3 regions of the Shewanella sp. SW32 genome follow, and region 1 is predicted to be linked to each of the others. Evidence: predicted binding sites of a transcription regulator. Region 1 holds the regulator's gene; each other region holds the start of a gene.

Region 1 (7,034 bases):
GTTGGTAGCAATACTGTCGCCTAAACGCACATCGTTTAAATCCAGTTTGCCGCTCGCCACGGTAAGACGAATATCATCGCCTTTACGCTCCAGTTTGCGCAGGGCGCCAACTGCTTCAATAATCCCAGTAAACATGGTTAACTCACTTAATTAAATAAAGAAGTAATAAGGCATAAGACTCAAAGTTAAACGGTTATCTTGCCCTAATTAAATAAAGAATTATCAAGCATAACGCTCAAGGTTAAACGGGTATCTGGCCCTAATTTACGCTCATCGACCAAAGTGAGTGCAGGAATGTGTGCCATGGTTTGATAATCGGGCAATTGCAGCAGATTACGCCCATGTCCACCGAGGATTTTCATCGCTTGATATAGCACTAACTCATCGGCAAGCCCCTCTGCTAAAAATGCGCCCGCTAAGGTTGCACCCGCTTCCACCAGCACGTGATTACAACTTTGGCCTAAATAGCTTAATAGTTCAGGCAATGAGACGCGACCTGCAATTGCAGTTAACACGAGGCAACTCACATGGGAGGGCAATTGTGCTTGAAACTCTACGGGATAAGCCACGGTCGAGACCAAGAGTATCGGCGATACGATAGCCAAGCAGGCGGCCGATAACGGCAAACGGGCGCGGCTGTCGAGTATGACTCTTAATGGCTGTAGTAATTGCGCCTCGGTTACACTTTCTTTTAAGCTGCCAAGTTCCTGATAACGCACATTGAGTGAGGGATCGTCCGCCAGTATGGTTTCAATTCCCGTGACCAGTGCACAAGAACGTAAACGTAATCGCTGCACGTCGCGGCGAGATTCTGGACCGGTTATCCATTTAGACACACCGTTAGACAGCGCGGTTTTACCATCAAGACTCGCAGCCAATTTGACTGTAACTCTGGGTAAACCCGATTCCATGCGCTTCATAAAGCCTAAATTCAAGGCATAGGCTTCATCGCGATGTAATCCCACATCCACTTCAATGCCGGCATCGCGCAGCATTTGAATACCGCGACCAGCCACTTGCGGATTAGGATCTTCAACCGCCACCACCACGCGTTTAACGCCAATATTGATCAGCGCCAAGGCACAGGGTGGCGTGCGGCCATAATGGCTACAGGGCTCTAAGGTGACATAGGCCGTTGCGCCGCGGGCGTGTTCACCAGCCATACGTAACGCATGCACTTCGGCGTGGGGCTCACCCGCTTTTTGATGATAACCTTCGCCGACAATCTGATTATCTTTAACGATAACGCAGCCCACACTGGGATTGGGCCTCGTGGTGTAAAAGCCTTTGCGCGCCAATTGAATCGCGCGGCTCATCATTTGGGTATCGAGTACGGACCAACTTATGTTCAAGCTCATGTTCAACCCTGTTGTTAAAGGTTTCGGCTTTCACCAGTCTTACAAACCTGTCTTTTAAATTTGTGCTTTCACGCCAATCGCTCGTACACGTCTGCCTTGTCGGCGACAAAACTCAATGACTACTTTTGCAGTTTGGCGATGGCTTCGCCAAATTCAGACACGTCTTCAAAGGCACGGTACACGGAAGCGAAACGTATGTAGGCGACTTTATCTAGGCTCATCAATTGCTCCATCATTAAGTTACCTACCATTTCTGACGGCACTTCCCGCTCGCCAGTGGCGCGCAGGGTTGACTTGATTTTGCTAAGCGCTTGCTCGATTTCATCCATAGACACGGGGCGTTTTTCAACGGCGCGCAACATGCCACCTTGGAGTTTTTCTTCATCGAAGGGTTGGCGTGAACCATCACGCTTAATCACCCTAGGCATGACTAATTCAGCGCCTTCGAAGGTGGTAAATCTTTCATGACATTCGGTGCATTCTCGGCGACGGCGCACTTGGTGGCCTTCTGCAACTAATCGGGAATCGATGACTTTAGTATCTGTCGCGCTACAAAATGGACAATGCATTGAGCCTCCTGCCAGTGAATGGTCGTAAAGCGTTAATGGGTTTACCTGTTAAATCTCAGTCAAACGCAATGGATTTAAGCCTAAGATTTTACCAATAAAAATGGCCGCAAGATGCGGCCATGGGATTTTATCCTATTTATGGGCTGAGGTTAACTACCTGAGCTTAACAACCTAATGTTAACTACTTGATGTTAAGTACCTGATGCTAAGTGCCTGATGTTATAAGTATCAAGTCAGTCGGCGGTCAATCTCGGCCCTTCATCTACTAAGCGTAGATGCATTGGCAAATTAGCCGTAAACAGGGAAACGTGCACACAGTGCCAGTACTTGGCCCTTAACACGCTCAATCACTGCAGGATTACTTGCATCATCAAGGATGTCACAAATCCAGCCAGTCAGCTCTTTCGATTCCGCTTCTTTAAAGCCGCGGCGCGTAATCGCTGGCGTACCGATACGCACACCTGAGGTCACAAAGGGTGAACGTGGGTCGTTTGGCACTGAGTTTTTGTTCACAGTAATGTTAGCGCTACCTAAGGCGGCATCGGCTTCTTTACCCGTTAAGTCACGACCAATCAGATCAACTAGCATCAAGTGATTGCTGGTTCCGCCAGAGACGATTTTGTAACCGCGCTCAAGGAACACTTCAACCATAGCTTTAGCGTTGTTAACCACTTGCTGTTGGTAAACTTTAAATTCTGGCTCTAGGGCTTCTTTGAACGCCACCGCTTTACCGGCGATAACGTGCATCAATGGACCACCTTGACCACCAGGGAATACCGCTGAGTTCAACTTCTTATACAAGTCTTCATCGTCAGCAGCAGATAGGATCACGCCACCACGGGGACCCGCTAAGGTTTTGTGGGTCGTAGATGTCACAACGTGCGCGTGTGGTACTGGGTTTGGATAAACGCCCGCAGCAATAAGACCGGCAACATGTGCCATATCGACAAATAAATAAGCACCTATTTTGTCTGCGATTTCACGCATTTTTGCCCAGTCAACGATACCTGAATAGGCAGAAAAACCGCCGATCATCATCTTAGGCTTGTGTTCTAAGGCAATACGTTCCATCTCGTCGTAGTCAATTTTGCCAGACTCGTCGATACCGTAAGGAATGATGTTGTACAGTTTGCCAGAGAAGTTAACCGGTGAACCGTGGGTCAAGTGACCACCATGAGCTAAGTTCATGCCCAGTACGGTATCGCCAGGTTTTAACAATGCCATGTAAACAGCGCTGTTTGCCTGTGAACCTGAATGAGGTTGTACGTTAGCGTAAGTTGCGCCAAACAGTTGTTTAGCACGTTCAATCGCTAAGGTTTCAACTACGTCCACATACTCACAACCACCGTAGTAACGCTTGCCTGGATAGCCTTCAGCGTACTTATTGGTTAACTGTGAACCTTGCGCTTCCATCACGCGTGGACTGGTGTAGTTTTCAGAAGCAATCAGCTCAATATGCTCTTCTTGACGCAGAGTTTCATTCTGAATTGCGTTAAACAGTTCCGGATCATAATCTGCGATATTCATATCTTTTTTCAGCATTGCTTACTCCAGCTGCCAATTCTTATAGGTAGGGTTGCGCGGTATTCTACTCGGAACGCGGTCACAATCCCAGTATTTGAAACATGAAATTCCTGCAGATAGTGCTTGAACTTGGCTCATTGTCGAGTTGAGTTCGGCGCGCAATCGAGTAGAATTAGCCGCATCATTAGTCACTTAAGATAGAGAAAAATGGCTCAGTTTGTTTACAGCATGCTGCGGGTGGGTAAAATTGTTCCGCCTAAGAAGCAGATCCTTAAAGATATTTCTTTAAGCTTTTTCCCCGGCGCCAAAATTGGCGTACTCGGCCTCAACGGTTCAGGTAAGTCGACACTACTGCGCATTATGGCGGGTATCGACACCGAAATTGAAGGTGAAGCGCGCCCAATGCCAGGATTGAAAATCGGTTACCTGCCGCAGGAACCTAAACTCGATCCGAATCAAACCGTGCGCGAAGCGATTGAAGAAGCGGTAGCAGAGGCAAAAAATGCCCTGACTCGCCTCGATGCCGTTTATGCCGCCTACGCCGAGCCGGATGCCGATTTCGACGCCCTTGCAAAAGAGCAAGGCGAACTCGAAGCCATTATTCAAGCTCAAGATGCCCATAACTTAGAGTACGTCCTTGAGCGCGCCGCCAACGCACTGCGTCTGCCAGATTGGGATGAAAAAATCGAAGTGTTATCCGGTGGTGAACGTCGCCGCGTAGCGATTTGTCGCTTGCTGCTTGAAAAACCAGAAATGCTGTTACTGGACGAACCCACTAACCACTTGGATGCTGAATCTGTGGCGTGGCTTGAGCACTTCCTGCAGGAATATGCTGGTACTGTGGTCGCGATTACCCACGACAGATACTTCCTCGACAATGCTGCTGGCTGGATTTTAGAACTCGACCGCGGTGAAGGTATTCCGTGGGAAGGTAACTATTCTTCATGGCTTGAGCAAAAAGATGCCCGTCTGAAGCAAGAATCGGCTACCGAAAGCGCTCGCCAAAAGACCATTGCCAAGGAATTGGAATGGGTACGTCAAGGCGCGAAAGGCCGCCAGTCTAAAGGCAAGGCCCGTATGGCACGCTTTGAAGAGCTGAACACTAACGATTACCAAAAACGTAACGAAACCAACGAGCTGTTTATTCCGCCCGGACCTCGTTTAGGTGACAAGGTTATTGAAGTGAATAACCTGACCAAATCTTATGGTGACCGCGTTTTGATCGACAACCTGTCGTTCTCTGTACCTAAGGGTGCGATCGTCGGTATTATCGGTGCCAACGGCGCGGGTAAATCAACCCTGTTCCGCATGTTATCCGGCGCAGAAAAGCCAGACAGCGGCAGCATTGAGCTGGGTGATACTGTGCAACTGGCCTCGGTTGAGCAGTTCCGCGATTCGATGAATGATAAGAACACCATTTGGGAAGAAATTTCCGGTGGTCAAGACATCATGCGTATCAACAACATGGAAATTCCGAGCCGCGCCTATGTAGGCCGCTTCAACTTCCGTGGTGGCGATCAGCAAAAAGTCATCGGTACTTTATCTGGTGGTGAACGTAACCGCGTGCATTTAGCCAAACTGCTGCAAGCGGGCGGTAACGTATTACTCCTCGACGAACCCACCAACGACTTAGACGTTGAAACCCTGCGCGCACTGGAAGAAGCGATTCTGGAATTCCCAGGTTGCGCTATGGTGATTTCGCATGACCGTTGGTTCCTCGACCGTATCGCGACCCACATTCTGGATTATCGTGACGAAGGCCAAGTGAACTTCTACGAAGGTAACTACACAGAATACTCGGCATGGTTGAAAAACACCTATGGCGCCGATGTGGTTGAGCCACACCGCTTGAAATACAAGCGGATGATTAAGTAAATCTAGAATCTAGGCAAGTGTAAATCTGAGGAGTTTAACTCGAAAGGGTTAAGCTCCTTTTTTATGGCATCCAATTACGCTATGAGTGCTGTAGACTTTGGCACTATTTCAAAGGTGCTATTTCAAACTAACACTATTTCAATTCAAGCTGGCAAAGTAGGCCACCAGCATGTCCATCATCACCCTAAGTGCAGGCTGCATGTGTTTGCGGGATTGATACACGCCATACACACCGAGGGACTGAGGCTTGAACTCAGTTAATAAAGGCACTAGCTGACCCGAGTCTAAATAGGGTTTCGCCGCCCAAACCGGCTGCATAGCAATTCCCTCACCAGCCAGCGTGGCATTAAGCACCACCATGGAATCATTGGCGCTGAAATTCCCATTCACCGGCACGTTAAATACCTGACCTTGGTTTGACTTAGGATCGGAGTTAAGCGCCTGAGCCTGATTCGCCCCTACATCGGTTTTATAAAAGCGCCACATCACATCGCCAAAATAAGAATAGGTTAAACAGTTATGCTGAGTTAAATCCTCGGGATGCAGCACGGCGGCGCGCGCGGCAAGATAACTCGGTGCGGCGCACACCACAGACTCACACTCCCCTAAGCGTCTAGCGATAAGATTGGGATCGAGTTCATTGGTGATGCGAATAGCCAGATCAATACGCTCGGCGACTAAATCGACGGTTTGGCTGCTCACGTGGAAATTCACGCTCGCCTGCGGATAACTGGCTAAATATTGCTGTACCACGGGCGCTAAAATCTGATGCGCCAAAAACTGGGAGCAACTAATACGCAACAAGCCCCGCGGAATCGCCACAGCGGCGTGGCTTACCGCAGGCACTTCGTTAGCCAGTTCGAGCAGCCGATGGCAATAGTCCAGCACTTGCTCACCCGCGGGCGTTAAGCTGAGGCTACGCGTCGAACGATGCAGCAACCTAGCACCAGACCATTCTTCCATTTCGCTCAAGTAACGGGTCACCATAGAACGCGACATATCTAAGGCATTGGCGGCGCTGATCATGCTGCCGCGCTCAACAATAGTCACAAACACCTTAGCCGCTTCGAGTCTATCCATGATTTATCTCCACTCGCGTTAAATCAATAACGTTTAATCACTCACTTTCAAATCACTCGAAGGTTCACTCACATACTCACGTCACCACATGAATAATAACTAAGAGTACATACGGCTATTCGTCCGATTAATGCAACAAATATGGGCAGATACTCGCATTTATCTATTGATTATTGCAACCTATACTTAACTCACTTTTTGCAGCAGCTGCAAATCAATGAATGCTAAATCGAACCTTTTACTCTTTCACCCTGTGACTATAAGTGAGCCCCAAATGAACACATCGACCTATGCAATACGTAACACAGTTAATGCCACATTAAAGGCCTCGTCTAAAATCAGCCTAGCCGCCACCTTGTTGCTGGCAGGGCTTAGCGCGGTCAATGCAGCGCCATTGCAAGTGAGCCATTTTAATCCGGGCGAAAACAGCATCTTTGCCGTGTCATCGAGCTTTATCAGCGGCGAGAGTGAAATGATGCTAGTCGATGCGCAATTTCAAAATAACGATGCCCAAACATTGGTCGACACCATTAAGGCTAGCGGTAAAAAGCTGACTCAGGTGTATATCAGCCATAGCGATCCTGATTTCTATTTCGGCTTAGCCGTGATTAAAAAGAATTTCCCCGAT
Region 2 (7,034 bases), on a different contig from region 1:
TATTACGAATGATGTGGGTGTATGAGCGCGAGTGAATCGTCTCAGAGAAAGACCAAGTCTCAATCCAGGTTTCTAATTCAGGCAGTGACACCAGCGGCAAAAAGGCCACATTGGGCGAGCGGCCTTGAATCGAGTCGAGTAGGGTTTGGTATTTCAGATTCGAAATAAAGATGTGTTTTTCATGATCAGGCAATGCACCGTAGTCAATCTTATCGCGACTGACGTCTACTTCTTCCGGGCGCCAAAAGAAAGATAACTGCTTTTCTATCAGTTTTTCGAACACTTCATATTTTTGTTGATCGTAGCGCGCCACGTTGACCGATTGACCTAAAAACATAGGTTCACGGGTGGCATCGTTGGGTGTTTGACAGAAGGTAGAGTAGGCCATGGTGCTATTTTTCCAATGGATAGGGATCCACTAAATAGGGATCCCTATACTTTTTATTTGTAAGAGCCGCGTTAACGTTAAAGACTAGATTTTACATGCGCCGCCGGCGCAACCGTCATCTTCTTTCTCTAAATTGGTGATGTCATCGTGTGAATCCGACGCACCATCGCGAGTGTTATGGTAGTAAAGCGTTTTAACACCTAACTTGTAAGCATTGAGCAAATCTTTCAGTAGGGTTTGCATTGGCACTTTACGGCCTTCAAAACGTGAAGGATCGTAGTTAGTGTTAGCCGAAATCGCTTGGTCAACGAATTTCTGCATAATACCCACTAGCTGTAAGTAACCGTCGTTGCTTGGCATTTTCCACAGCAATTCATAGCTATCTTTCAGTGTATCGAAATCTGGTACCACTTGTTTTAGCTGACCGTCTTTGCTCGATTTCACGCTGATAAGGCCACGTGGTGGCTCAATACCATTGGTCGCATTGGAGATTTGCGACGAGGTTTCTGATGGCATTAATGCCGACAGCGTTGAGTTACGCAGGCCATATTGCTTGATATCGCTACGCAGTGATTCCCAGTCTAAGTGCAATGGTTCGGCACAAATTTTATCCAAGTCACGTTTGTAGGTATCAATTGGCAAAATACCTTGAGAGTAAGTGGTCTCGTGGAATAACGGACACGCACCTTGCTCTTTGGCTAAGTTCATTGAGGCTTTCAGTAAATAGTACTGAATCGCTTCGAAGGTTCTGTGGGTTAAAGCGTTCGCGCTACCATCAGAATACTTCATGCCGTTTTTCGCTAAATAGTTAGCGAAGTTGATCACGCCTATGCCTAAAGTACGGCGATTCATCGAGGCGATTTGCGCGGCCTTGATAGGGTAATCTTGATAATCCAATAAATTATCCAGTGCGCGTACGGCGAGGTCGGCTAATGGCTCAATATCAGATAACTCTTTGATAGAACCTAAGTTAAGTGCTGACAGCGTACAAAGCGCGATTTCACCTTCTGGATCATCGATGTTGTTCAATGGTTTAGTCGGCAGGGCGATTTCAAGACACAGGTTAGACTGTCTGATCGGCGCGACTTTTGAATCGAACGGGCTGTGAGTGTTGCAGTGATCCACGTTCTGAATGTAGATACGGCCCGTTGAGGCGCGCTCTTGCATCATCAGTGAAAACAGCTCAACTGCTTTTATCGTTTTCTTACGAATGCTGCTGTCTTGCTCATATTGCACATATAAACGTTCGAATTCGTTTTGATCTTCAAAGAAAGCATCGTACAAGCCAGGCACGTCAGATGGGCTAAATAAACTGATGTTTTCGCCTTTGATCAGACGTTGATACATGACTTTGTTCAACTGCACACCGTAGTCTAAATGACGGATACGGTTGTCTTCGACGCCGCGGTTATTTTTCAATACCAGCAGAGATTCGACTTCTAAGTGCCAAATAGGGTAGAACAGGGTCGCAGCACCGCCACGCACGCCGCCTTGAGAACACGACTTCACTGCGGTTTGGAAATACTTATAGAAAGGTAAACAACCTGTGTGGAAGGCTTCACCACCACGGATTGGGCTACCTAAGGCACGAATACGACCGGCGTTAATACCGATACCCGCACGTTGGCTGACGTATTTCACGATAGACGAAGCGGTCGCGTTGATAGAATCTAAGCTGTCACCACATTCGATCAGTACGCAAGAGCTAAACTGACGCGTTGGGGTGCGCACACCGGCCATAATTGGCGTTGGCAGCGACAGTTTAAAAGTTGATACCGCGTCATAGAAATCTTTAACGTATTTCAGGCGCGTCTCTTTTGGATAACGGGCAAACAAGCAAGCTGCGACCAAAATGTAAAGGAACTGCGCGCTCTCATAGATTTCGTGGGTCACACGGTTTTGAACTAAATATTTGCCTTCAAGCTGTTTTACCGCAGCGTAGGAAAAATCCATATCGCGCCAATGGTCGATATAGGTATCCATCACATCCAGCTCTTCGCGGGTGTAATCACTTAAAATGTGTTGATCGTATTTACCCAGCTCAACCAATTTAGTCACGTGAGCATACAATGCGGGCGGCTCGAACTGACCGAAGGCCTTCTTACGCAAATGAAACACCGCTAAACGGGCAGCAAGGAACTGATAGTCCGGTGATTCTGGAGAAATTAAATCCGCCGCAGCCTTGATAATGGTTTCATGGATAGCTTCGGTTGGGATGCCATCGAAAAACTGTAGGTGCGAGCGAAGTTCAACTTCCGAAACAGAAACGTTTTTTAATCCCTTGGCTGCCCAAGTAATTACGCGGTGTATTTTTTCGAGATCGATATTCTCACGATCGCCACAGCGTTTTGTGACTGTCATAGTGCTATTCATTTGGAGATAGGCCTTGGTTCTTATATGTATTTAGGTGAGCAAAATCACCGTACGTATCCTTGTAAAACAATCAATAATCGTCCCTTAAATACAGCTGACTGGTTACAAACGAGTCAATTAAGCGGCGAGCTTCTAGTGTGTCTGATTGTTACCTATACACAAGATATGGTGTTTTAAATTATATGGGATACAAGATAGTGAGGTTTGCCCCTATTTGCAAGTCTGAATTCAGGGGACATCTTGTGGATAACGTGAGGATAAAATTTTGCGTTAGTAACGACTAACCTTGAAGCTCAATTTCAGGTTAGCGTGTCACACTCATGGGGGATTTTTAGGCGATCTTTTCTTTAGATCGCGATCGCTCACGAGTGCCGATCTTTTATCCGCCTGACTTTTTCCGTGGGTCATAAATAGTATGCTGACACACTGATGTTCGTCAGTGAAGTTACGTATTGGATGCCTTAGTCTTGAGCATTGTAGGCGCTGTTTTTGGTTGATGTTGTTAAGCCAATGCTTCGATTAGTGCTTGATGTAGCTCAGTTGGGCTCGCAAAATACGCGTGCGCTGGCCATTGCAACGGCTTGTCGTTCACGCCCAGATAACCCCATAGGGCCACGCCGCCTAACATGCCAGCAGCCTTGGCCGCGAGCAGATCTCGCTCGGCATCCCCAAGATACAAAATGTGCTCAGGTGCGCAGTTTAGTTGCTGTGCACCTAACAACATAGGTGCTGTGTGGGGTTTTGGGTGTTTGGTCGAATCGCCACTGATGATAACGGGCATACGCAAGTGTAAATTCAGTTTTCGCAATAAGGGACGGGTAAACCGGGCTGGCTTGTTGGTGATCACCCCAAACGGCATCTGCGTTAACTCAAGCCAATCGAGTAATGCCGCTATGCCTGTGAATAGCGCACAGTGATCGCCATTTATACGCTGATAGTGGGCGAGTAGCCCTTGCTGAACTTGAGACCGAAGATCTTCTGCCGCATCAGGGATCGCGGCATCGACTAAGGCAAAACTGCCGTGGGATGCGGCGTAGCGCATGGCCGCTAACGGCTGCGCGGCGATGCCGACATCTTGAAGACTTAAATTGAGGGCTTGCACCAGATCCGGCGCGGTATCGGCTAAGGTGCCGTCGAGATCGAACAGTACGCCTTTGATCTGTGCCAGACTCATATTAATCAACCTTACGCGTCGCTATCATGTAATTCACATCAACCTTAGGCGTGTACTTAAAAATGCTCGTCAATGGGTTGTAGCTTACCCCTAAGGCATCGGTACAGATAAGATCGGTATTATCTACTAGCTCAATCAGCTCCGAAGGCTTAATGAATTTTTTATGCTCGTGGGTGCCAACTGGCAGCATTTTTAGCAAATATTCCGCACCTAAAATGGTGTGCACGTAGGATTTAATGTTGCGGTTGATGGTGGAGAAAAACACATGACCACCGGGTTTGACCATGTCACAGCATGCTTTAATCACAGATTGTGGATCGGGTACATGTTCGAGCATTTCCATGCAGGTCACCACATCGTAATAGGCTTGATGATCTTGGCTGTGGGCCTCGGCAGTATTTTTTACATAATTAATGCTCACGCCCGTTTCGAGGGCATGTAGGCGGGCGACTTCTAAGGGCTCATCACCCATATCTAAACCATCAACCTCGGCGCCGATGCGGGCCATGCTTTCAGACAAAATGCCGCCACCACAGCCGACATCGAGCACTTTCTTGCCGAAAATACCGCCAGCGGTTTGATCGATATAGTTTAAGCGCAGCGGGTTTAATAGATGCAGCGGCTTAAATTCGCCGTTGAGATCCCACCAAGTTTCGGCCATACGTTCAAACTTTGCGATTTCCTGTGGGTCTACATTGGTATTCTGATGCATGCTATTACCTGAAGAAGCTGTATTGTGCGGCTATTATAACGACTATGTTTGATAAACAAAGTGCTCGACCGAGCTAAGCCCTTGTGGTTGAGTGAATTTTCAGCAGTTATCTGCTTTTATGTTAATTGTTGTGCTCCGTATCGACCTTTTACTTTATCCCTTTGGCGATTTTTCCTCATCGTAAGCCGTGAATTTCAACGCTTGTTTATCGCACAAACGACCAAATTGACAGTGTTTTCATCTATTAAGCCACCAGACTCTCAATTCGATAATGATAGGTCTGGCGACATTAAATAACTGTGTTAGAATGCCAAATCACGTTTTTGGGCTTGGCAATGATACGGATTATACGTTGTCGGCTATTTTTCAGGGGAACGAGCAGTTTATGACTGATCTGGCATCATCTATTTCGCCAATTAATATCGAAGACGAACTAAAGAATTCGTACCTTGATTACGCCATGAGCGTTATCGTGGGACGTGCATTACCAGACGTGCGCGACGGCTTAAAGCCGGTTCATCGCCGCGTTCTGTTTGCCATGAGTGAATTGAAGAACGATTGGAACAAGCCTTACAAAAAATCTGCCCGTGTGGTCGGTGACGTCATCGGTAAATATCACCCGCATGGTGATTCTGCTGTTTATGACACTATCGTCCGTATGGCCCAGCCATTCTCACTGCGTTACACCTTAGTAGACGGCCAAGGTAACTTCGGTTCGGTCGACGGTGACTCAGCGGCGGCAATGCGTTATACCGAAATCCGTATGGATAAGTTAGCGCACCAATTACTGGCCGATCTTGAAAAAGAGACAGTGGATTTCGTCCCTAACTACGACGGCACAGAACAGATCCCAGCTGTACTACCTACACGCGTACCTAACCTGTTAATTAACGGTTCATCGGGTATTGCCGTGGGTATGGCAACCAACATCCCACCCCACAACTTAACAGAAGTGGTGAAGGGCTGTTTGGCATTGATTGAAGAGCCTTCACTGTCGATTGAACAGTTGATGGAATACATTCCAGGTCCGGATTTCCCCACTGCAGCGATTATCAATGGCCGTAAAGGCATTATTGATGCCTATAAAACTGGCCGGGGCCGCGCGATCATGCGTGCTCTGGCAGATGTGGAAACCGAAGATAATGGCCGTGAGCGCATTATCGTCACTGAAATCCCGTATCAAGTGAACAAAGCCCGTTTAATCGAGAAGATTGCCGAGCTGGTTAAAGATAAAAAGCTTGAAGGGATCAGCGGTCTACGCGACGAGTCTGATAAAGACGGTATGCGTATCGTTATTGAAATTAAGCGCGGTGAAGTGGGCGAGGTTGTACTCAATAACCTTTATGCTCAAACACAAATGCAGTGTTCTTTCGGGATTAACATGGTGGCCCTGACCAATGGTCAGCCTAAACTGTTTAACCTTAAAGAAATGCTCGAATGCTTTATTCTGCATCGCCGTGAAGTGGTGACGCGTCGTACCGTATTTGAACTGCGTAAAGCCCGTGAGCGTGCCCATATTTTGGAAGCGCTGGCGGTTGCACTGGCTAACATTGACCCGATTATTGCACTGATCAAAGCCTCACCCACGCCTGCGGATGCCAAAGTGAAATTGGTTGAGCAAGGTTGGGAATTAGGCCACGTTCAAGGCATGCTGGAAAAAGCGGGCGATGACGCCGCGCGTCCAGAGTGGTTAGAGCCACAATACGGTATTCGTGACGGTCAATACTTCCTGACTGAGCAACAAGCTCAGGCCATTCTGGAACTGCGTTTACACCGTTTGACCGGTCTTGAGCACGATAAGATCATCGCCGAATACGAAGAACTGCTCGAATTTATCGCGGGTCTGCTGTTTATTTTGCGCAGTCCTGAGCGTTTGATGGAAGTGATCAAGGAAGAATTAGTTCAAATCCTTGAAGAATATGGTGATGCGCGCCGTACAGTGATCAATGCCAACGAAGTTGATATGAGTCTTGAAGACTTGATCAACGAAGAAGACGTTGTGGTAACACTGTCGCACTTAGGTTATGCCAAGTATCAACCATTGACCGATTACCAAGCCCAGCGCCGTGGTGGTAAAGGTAAAGCCGCGACGAAAGTGAAAGACGAAGATTTCGTCGAGAAGCTGTTAGTTGCCAATACCCATGACACCATTTTGTGCTTCTCTGATTTTGGTAAGATGTACTGGCTCAAAGTGTATCAACTGCCATTAGCGAGCCGTACGGCCCGTGGTCGTCCAATTGTTAACTTGTTGCCGTTATCCGATGGCGAGCGCATTACTGCGATTCTGCCAGTACGTGAATACGCGGCGGACAAGTACATCATCATGGCGACCTCACACGGTACTGTGAAGAAAACCGCACTAACTGCTTATAGCAATCCACGTGCAA
Region 3 (7,034 bases), on a different contig from region 1:
TAGAAACAAAACGAGGATTAGGCACTTAGCCAACTAAGCGCACTATTCTAAAGTGTTTTCGAACAATCCAGAAATACTTTAGTGTTTTAATCAACTAAACCAAACATGAATGTCTTTTCGATGGGCAGCACGAAGGAATGGATTAAAACGAAGCAGTGCATTAAATACAGGAGCACAAACACGTGATCGACACTCGATCCCGTGCCAGTGACATCCAATCCCACATTAAAATTTTGCGGGAGCGTATCCAGTAACTTCCGTTAGCCCCATTTCACGGCCGATAGCCGTCATAGGGTGGATTACCACAAGCCCTTTGACAGACTTTTTCAGTTTGCCCATGTCTGCTTGTTCCGCTTTTGTCAAAGCACGATGGAAAGGCAAACCTTTGATATCTGACCCTTGCTTATTCAATAAGCGGGTTTGTTGTCCTTTCACACTGCCGATTTGCTTAGTGACCGCAGCGATTTCGCGTTTGAACTGGGCAATAATGACGTCATCGCCTCTTTGTTCAGCCGCAGCAAGTTTACGACGAAATTTATCTAATTTATCGTTAAGCTGCTGCAGTTCTTGCTTTAAATTCATTCTGTTACCTTAAATTACCTAAGTTAGCCACAGTAAAATCTTAGCCTGATTATGCTAGCGTCTGTGTCAAGGCCTGAGATTATAGCAGCAAGTTACAGATCCTCGTTACCGCTTTTATAACAAACGAATGATCTGATTGCTGCTACCGCGAAACACGAGACTCGGATCGGCAAGACTTTGTTCAAATTTTCCGTCCACCAGCACATCAATATAGGCCAACACGGCGCGCTGTTCATCACTCAACTCATCGAGCACATAACCTGTCCACAGCCAAATATCCTTCCCCTTACACTCAGCCTTGACTCGTTTGACGAGCGTCAAAATGGCACTGAGATTGACAGGCAATAAAGGATCTCCGCCCGAAAGCGATAAACCACGGCGCACAATCCGCTTATCATTAAGATCGGCAATAATCCTATCTTCCATCGTCCTATCAAACACATGCCCAGAACGGGGATCCCACGTGCTTTGGTTGTAACAACCCCGGCACTGGTGCTCACAACCAGAAACAAACAAGGTCGCACGCGTACCAGGACCATTGACCACATCGATAGGGAAATACTGATGGTAATTCATTGATGGTCACTCATAGTGCATTTCATCTTTTAACACTGACACTCATCCCGTGGCACTATTTGATGCCACGGAATAAGTCTAACAGGCAGAATAAGGTAATAGTGTTACAAGTGTTTGATCCTGCGTTTTACTTCTTCTTGCTTGCCATAATTAAAGGGCCGCGCATCAGGACTGCCTAAGTAACCGCACACACGGCGCGTCACAGAAACCCGACTAGGCTCATGATTGCCACACTTAGGGCAAGTGAACCCTTTACTGGTACAACTAAATTCACCGGTAAAGCCACAGTCGTAGCATTCATCAATTGGCGTGTTAGTGCCATAGTAAGGCACGCGGCTGTAGCTATAATCCCAGACGTTTTCCAGCGCTTCGAGGTTATGCTGCATATTGGGATATTCGCCATAACAAATAAAGCCACCGTTCGCGATAGCGGGATATGGCTGTTCAAAATCAATTTTATCGTAAGGGTTAACACTTTTTTCCACATCGAGGTGAAAACTATTGGTGTAATAGCCCTTGTCCGTCACCCCTGTGACTAGGCCAAATTGCTTCGCATCCAGTTTACAAAAACGGCTGCAGAGACTCTCACTTGGCGTGCTATACAGACTAAAGCCATAACCTGTTTCGGCCTTCCACGCATCGGTAGCCGCTTTAAGATAAGCAACAATAGCAACGGCTTTGTCCCTTAATTGTGCATCGTCAAATACATGGGTTTGGGTGCCATAGAGTGCATTCATGGTTTCATGCAGGCCAATGTAACCGAGTGAAATCGAAGCGCGACCATTTTTAAAGATTTGCGCCACATCATCATCAGCGCGCAAGCGTACACCACAGGCGCCTTCCATATAGAGGATAGGTGCCACGCGGGCTTTAACACCGTTCAGTCGCTCAATACGGGTATCCAGTGCTTTACGGGCTAATACTAATCTGTCATCTAAAATGCGATAAAATTCAGCCTCATCGCCATTGGCTTCTAAGGCAATCCGCGGCAGGTTTAAACTGACCACTCCCAAATTATTGCGCCCTTCATGCACAAGCTCGCCATTTTCTTCATAGGTGCCTAAAAAGCTACGGCAGCCCATTGGGGTTTTAAATGAACCGGTCACTTTCTCGACTTGCTCGTAGTTGAGAATGTCGGGATACATGCGCATTGTCGCGCATTTGAGCGCCATCTGTTTTACATCGTAATTGCAATCGCCCGCTTTATGATTAATGCCATCACGAATCGCAAACACTAGCTTAGGGAATACTGCCGTCTTGCGATTTTTACCCAATCCCGCCATCCGCACTTTGAGCATAGATTGCTGAATTAAGCGCGATTCCCACGACGTACCTAAACCAAATCCAAAGGTCACGAACGGTGTTTGGCCATTGGCAGTGTGTAAGGTATTGACCTCATATTCCAAAGACTGGAATGCATCGTGACATTCTTTTTCAGTTTGCGCCGTGGCAAAGGCTTTGGCGTCGGTAATCTTCCAATTCAGGGCAATTTGGTAATGCTTGTCGTAGCTCTTAGCGACAAATGGCGCTAACACTTCATCGATACGGTTGATAGTTGTGCCGCCATAGATATGGCTCGCCACTTGGGCAATGATCTGCGCGGTCACCGCTGTCGCTGTTGAAATAGACTTAGGGGTTTCAATTTCGGCATTACCCATTTTAAAGCCGTGGGTCAACATGCCAGCTAAATCAATCAACATGCAGTTAAACATCGGGAAAAACGGCGAGTAATCTAGGTCGTGGTAATGGATCTCGCCCGCTTCATGGGCAGCGACCACATCCTTTGGCAAAATATGACTCTTGGCGTAATGTTTGGCGACTATGCCCGCGAGTAAATCCCGCTGAGTAGGAATGACTTTTGAATCTTTATTAGCATTTTCATTGAGTAAAGCCGCATTGCTTTGCTCAACTAAACCACGGATTTCGAGGTTGAGTTTACTGGTCGCTTCACGGCACACATCTCTGTCGTGACGGTATTCGATATACACCCGCGCCAGGGACTTGTACGGCCCTTCCATCAGTAAATTCTCAACCGCATCTTGTAGATGGTGGATATCGACTTCTGCTAATGGCGCGACGCTCTGACTGATACACGCTGCCACTGTCGCTGCATAGTCGCCATCCTCTATTCCAACTGAGTTTGCAGCGGCATTCACTGCATCCCGTATCCTTGTTTCATCAAAAGGTGTGCGGCAACCATCACGCTTAATTACGACTGGCATTGTTCAGTTCCTCTCCATCTCGCCTAAAAATTAACACTACATCTAGTGATTTTAAAAGCACAAAACACAATATGTAGAGCATTAGGCTACAATGACGGTAAGGAGTCCATGATCCAGATCATAGTTTTTAGGATGAAATAAAAGAACAAACCAGAACTGCAGCTAGGCCCAATTATCTGAAAATTGCGCCTTGACCTGCTGATTAAACCCAGCTAGTTGAATGCGTGACAATTTGTGTTTATCACGCACTATGGATGTGAATTAACGTTTAGCAAGCGCAAGATAACTACTGAGTTGGCCCGATGCAGATTGATGTACCCCCATAGATGAAGCAAGTTGCATCATAGATTTTAGCCCCTGCCACTGCTGCTTTTGAGCATCCGTAAGCGGAGGTTCAGAATTCAAATAATCCGTCAATTGGCTAAGGACTTTCGTGGCCTTCTGGGCTAGCACCGGCGACTGAGCATCATCCATATTGGTTAAGACGTTCTTAGCATCTACTAAGGTATTGATAAGAGGATTATTAGGTGATTTTTTAGCTAATGACTTGATTTCATCATCTAAAAAATCTTGCAACGATTGTTTAGTCGGCGTTGTTGTGCTCGGCACTGTAATACCGTTTTTCGATAAACGCTCGAGTTGCACATCCGATAAAATGCCATCTTTTTGTAAGCGCGACACCAATGCGGGAATATCGGCGACGCCAAATTGACCATCGGCAAAAAAATCCTTCGCCATCGATTGAATTTTCTGTGCGCGTTGCGCCCTTGGCGACAGCGCTATCTCATCGGTTTTACCGTTATCGGGTTTGGTAGCATCCGTCTGCGTTTTATTTGTTTCTATCGTAGTATCGGTTTTAGCCGTGCTCGTCTTTTGGCTATTGGCACCATAGGCATCGGCGATACTGGCACTGCTGCGATTAAGATTAAAGGCATTTAAAATAGAATTCATCGTCAAAAATTCGGCGTCTAAGACTCAATGACGGTTTTAAAGCAAAAACTAAGCCAATCAAGTATTAATCTGTGCAGAGCCTGAATTCTCGGGTAGCGAACAGCACCAGTAGCTTTATCTCTAGGACTGTAAATCTTCAATAAGGGCAAGACATTGCCGCCTCAACAAATCGAGTGCCTCTGCATCCATTTGTACTTTATTCAGCAAAGTTTGTTTCAAGGCTAGGGCTTCATGCTTAATCGCCTCTCCCTGAGTCGTCAGAGTGATCAATTTTTTCCGCTCATCTTCAACGCAGGCCAAACGCGTGATCAAGCCTTTTACCTCTAAGCGCTTAACGATTGGCGTTAGGGTTCCCATATCGAGTTTAGTCGCCATTGATAGCTGGGTTTGGCTGCAGCCGTTTTGACGCCACAGGGTTTGCATCACTAAATATTGAGGGAAAGTTAACTCGTATGCCTCGAGTAGAGGCCGATAAGCACGCACTAATGCATTGCTCGCAGAATATAACGCGAAACAAACATTATCGGATAAACAGAGTGGATCGCTAGAAGCTTGGCTATGAGTCTGTTTTGTAGCGTCTAGCTCAGGTTGAGGTAAGCAATTCTGCACGTTTAAGCGCCTGTGATTTAAACATAACGCTATCTTATCCGATCTGTCCCACCCCATCTAGTTTGCGCGCAAACTATTTGCATTCGATCTTAAAGCCACGTAGAGTTAACATCATTAGTTTGCGCACAAACAAAAGGTGAGTTTTTATGAAGAGTATGACTGAAACCCGTGAAATCCATCTAGCTAGTCGCCCAGAAGGCATGCCTACAGCACAGAACTTTACTTTAGTAAATAAAGCGTTAGCACCTCTCGCTGATGGACAAGTGCTGATTAAAAATCTATGGATGTCGGTTGACCCTTACATGCGCGGGCGCATGGTTGATCGCAAGAGTTATGTTCCGCCCTTCGCCTTAAATCAAGTCTTAGAAGGCGGTGCGATTGGTGAAGTTATCGCGTCAAAAAACACCGAGTTCCCGGTTGGTACTAAAGTCAGCAGCATGCTAGGTTGGCGTGAACACGCAGTCACAGATACCGCAGGACTGACAGCTTTACCACTAACTACGCTTGATAATTCACATTTCCTCGGCGTACTCGGAATGCCAGGCATGACTGCTTGGACAGGACTGACTCACATTACAGATTTAAAAGCGGGTGAGAAACTGTTCGTTTCCGCAGCCTCTGGCGCAGTAGGTAGCGTAGCCTGCCAAATTGGTAAACTAATAGGTGCTCGTGTAATAGCCTCTGTCGGTTCAGATGAAAAAGCTGAATTATTAAAAAGTTATGGTGTTGATGCGGTCATCAATTACAAGACTTGTGGCAATCTCACCCAAGCGTTGACAAAAGCTGCGCCAGAAGGGGTTGACGTGTATTTTGAGAACGTCGGTGGCGAGCATTTAGCCGCAGCGCTGAGCAATATGAAAGATCATGGACGTATCGCTGTTTGCGGTATGATTTCGCAATATAACAACACAACTCCAACACCTGGCCCTGACAACTTAGCCCTAATTGTAATGCGAAAACTCAAGTTAGAAGGTTTTATCGTATCCGAACATTGGGCGCATTATCCTGAGTTCACCGCAAAAATGGCTCAATGGTTAGCGGAAGACAAAGTCAAAGCAGAACAAACAATTTATCAAGGGCTTGAACAAGCACCTGATGCTTTTATCGGTCTATTTGAAGGTAAGAATCGCGGTAAAATGTTGGTAAAACTAGCCTAAGTCACCAACAAAGCGGTATAAACATCTCAATATGAGATAGCAAATAGTCGGTATCGCAAAAGTGATACCGACTTTTGTTTATCTGGCAATCAAACGCTATCTATATAAAACTTTTAACTCTACATTTTGACTCATCAGCCCTTCCAGAGCGCTGCTTCAATCAAGTGGGCGACTTTCTCCACCGCCGCTTCGCCGGCGGCAATCGCCTCATCAGCACGGTGAAACTCCATAGTGCCGATATTTCCCACCTCTGGCACAATACAAATATCTGGTGGATCGCCCATCAACCGCGCCCGTTTATGCCTTTGCTCTAAAATACCCATAGATTGCGACATCACAGCAATCATCCCCGGATTCGATTTAGTACCGAGTGAAAACTTATCGGTTAGGTTACTGACATAATCTCGGCCACGGGCAAATAAATCCATAAAGCCCGTTTCTTGTCGCGCTGGCATATCCATTTCAGCTTGGACAGTCCTTTGACTGGTCATATTCACGGGTAACACTTGGATACGCCCAGAATGATAGCCATATAAATCCACTGCAATCACTACATCAACGCCCATGGCACGGCTGACCGAAACAGGCACAGGATTCACTACAGCACCATCGACTAACCAGCGTTCTCCTTGTCTGACCGGGGCTAAAATCCCCGGCATGGAGCAAGAGGCCCGTACCGCTTGCCGTAAATCCCCTTCAGTAAACCAAATTTCCTGACCAGAGTATAAGTCAGTCGCGACGGCTGCAAAGGGACGATTGAGATTCTCAATATTCACATCTCCTATACGTGCATGCAGCACATCGAACACCTTGTCTCCACCGATAAGCCCGCCTTTACGCCATCGAATATCCATCAAGCCAAGCACGTCCCAACTAGAAAAACCGCGCACCCATTTTTCTAACTCGGGTAAATGATCATGGGCGTAAGCGGCACCCA

Evidence for each region. Region 1 encodes NrdR, which represses ribonucleotide reductase genes. Its sites were predicted from a motif close to AAACACNANATNTNGTGTTT; they were not measured.
Region 2: nrdA (class 1a ribonucleoside-diphosphate reductase subunit alpha) is a predicted target of NrdR. The motif match lies at 2,916-2,935, and genes of this name have one in related genera.
Region 3: nrdD (anaerobic ribonucleoside-triphosphate reductase) is a predicted target of NrdR. The motif match lies at 3,412-3,431, and genes of this name have one in related genera.

The regions. Positions count from the first base shown of each region.
Region 1 is NZ_JAKKSJ010000021.1:80,102-87,135, reverse strand. Features, by position in the region: gene L5M28_RS13915 (riboflavin synthase) at 1-135, opposite strand, end outside; gene ribD (bifunctional diaminohydroxyphosphoribosylaminopyrimidine deaminase/5-amino-6-(5-phosphoribosylamino)uracil reductase RibD) at 204-1,358, opposite strand; gene nrdR (transcriptional regulator NrdR) at 1,478-1,927, opposite strand; gene glyA (serine hydroxymethyltransferase) at 2,216-3,469, opposite strand; gene ettA (energy-dependent translational throttle protein EttA) at 3,659-5,326, shown strand; gene L5M28_RS13890 (LysR family transcriptional regulator) at 5,465-6,406, opposite strand; gene L5M28_RS13885 (MBL fold metallo-hydrolase) at 6,681-7,034, shown strand, end outside.
Region 2 is NZ_JAKKSJ010000004.1:103,805-110,838, forward strand. Features, by position in the region: gene nrdB (class Ia ribonucleoside-diphosphate reductase subunit beta) at 1-388, opposite strand, end outside; gene nrdA (class 1a ribonucleoside-diphosphate reductase subunit alpha) at 473-2,761, opposite strand; gene L5M28_RS03405 (HAD family hydrolase) at 3,264-3,935, opposite strand; gene ubiG (bifunctional 2-polyprenyl-6-hydroxyphenol methylase/3-demethylubiquinol 3-O-methyltransferase UbiG) at 3,937-4,647, opposite strand; gene gyrA (DNA gyrase subunit A) at 5,033-7,034, shown strand, end outside.
Region 3 is NZ_JAKKSJ010000013.1:41,399-48,432, forward strand. Features, by position in the region: gene L5M28_RS09580 (YibL family ribosome-associated protein) at 226-582, opposite strand; gene nrdG (anaerobic ribonucleoside-triphosphate reductase-activating protein) at 697-1,158, opposite strand; gene nrdD (anaerobic ribonucleoside-triphosphate reductase) at 1,263-3,380, opposite strand; gene L5M28_RS09595 (hypothetical protein) at 3,642-4,331, opposite strand; gene L5M28_RS09600 (MarR family winged helix-turn-helix transcriptional regulator) at 4,452-4,940, opposite strand; gene L5M28_RS09605 (NADP-dependent oxidoreductase) at 5,087-6,097, shown strand; gene rssA (patatin-like phospholipase RssA) at 6,232-7,034, opposite strand, start outside.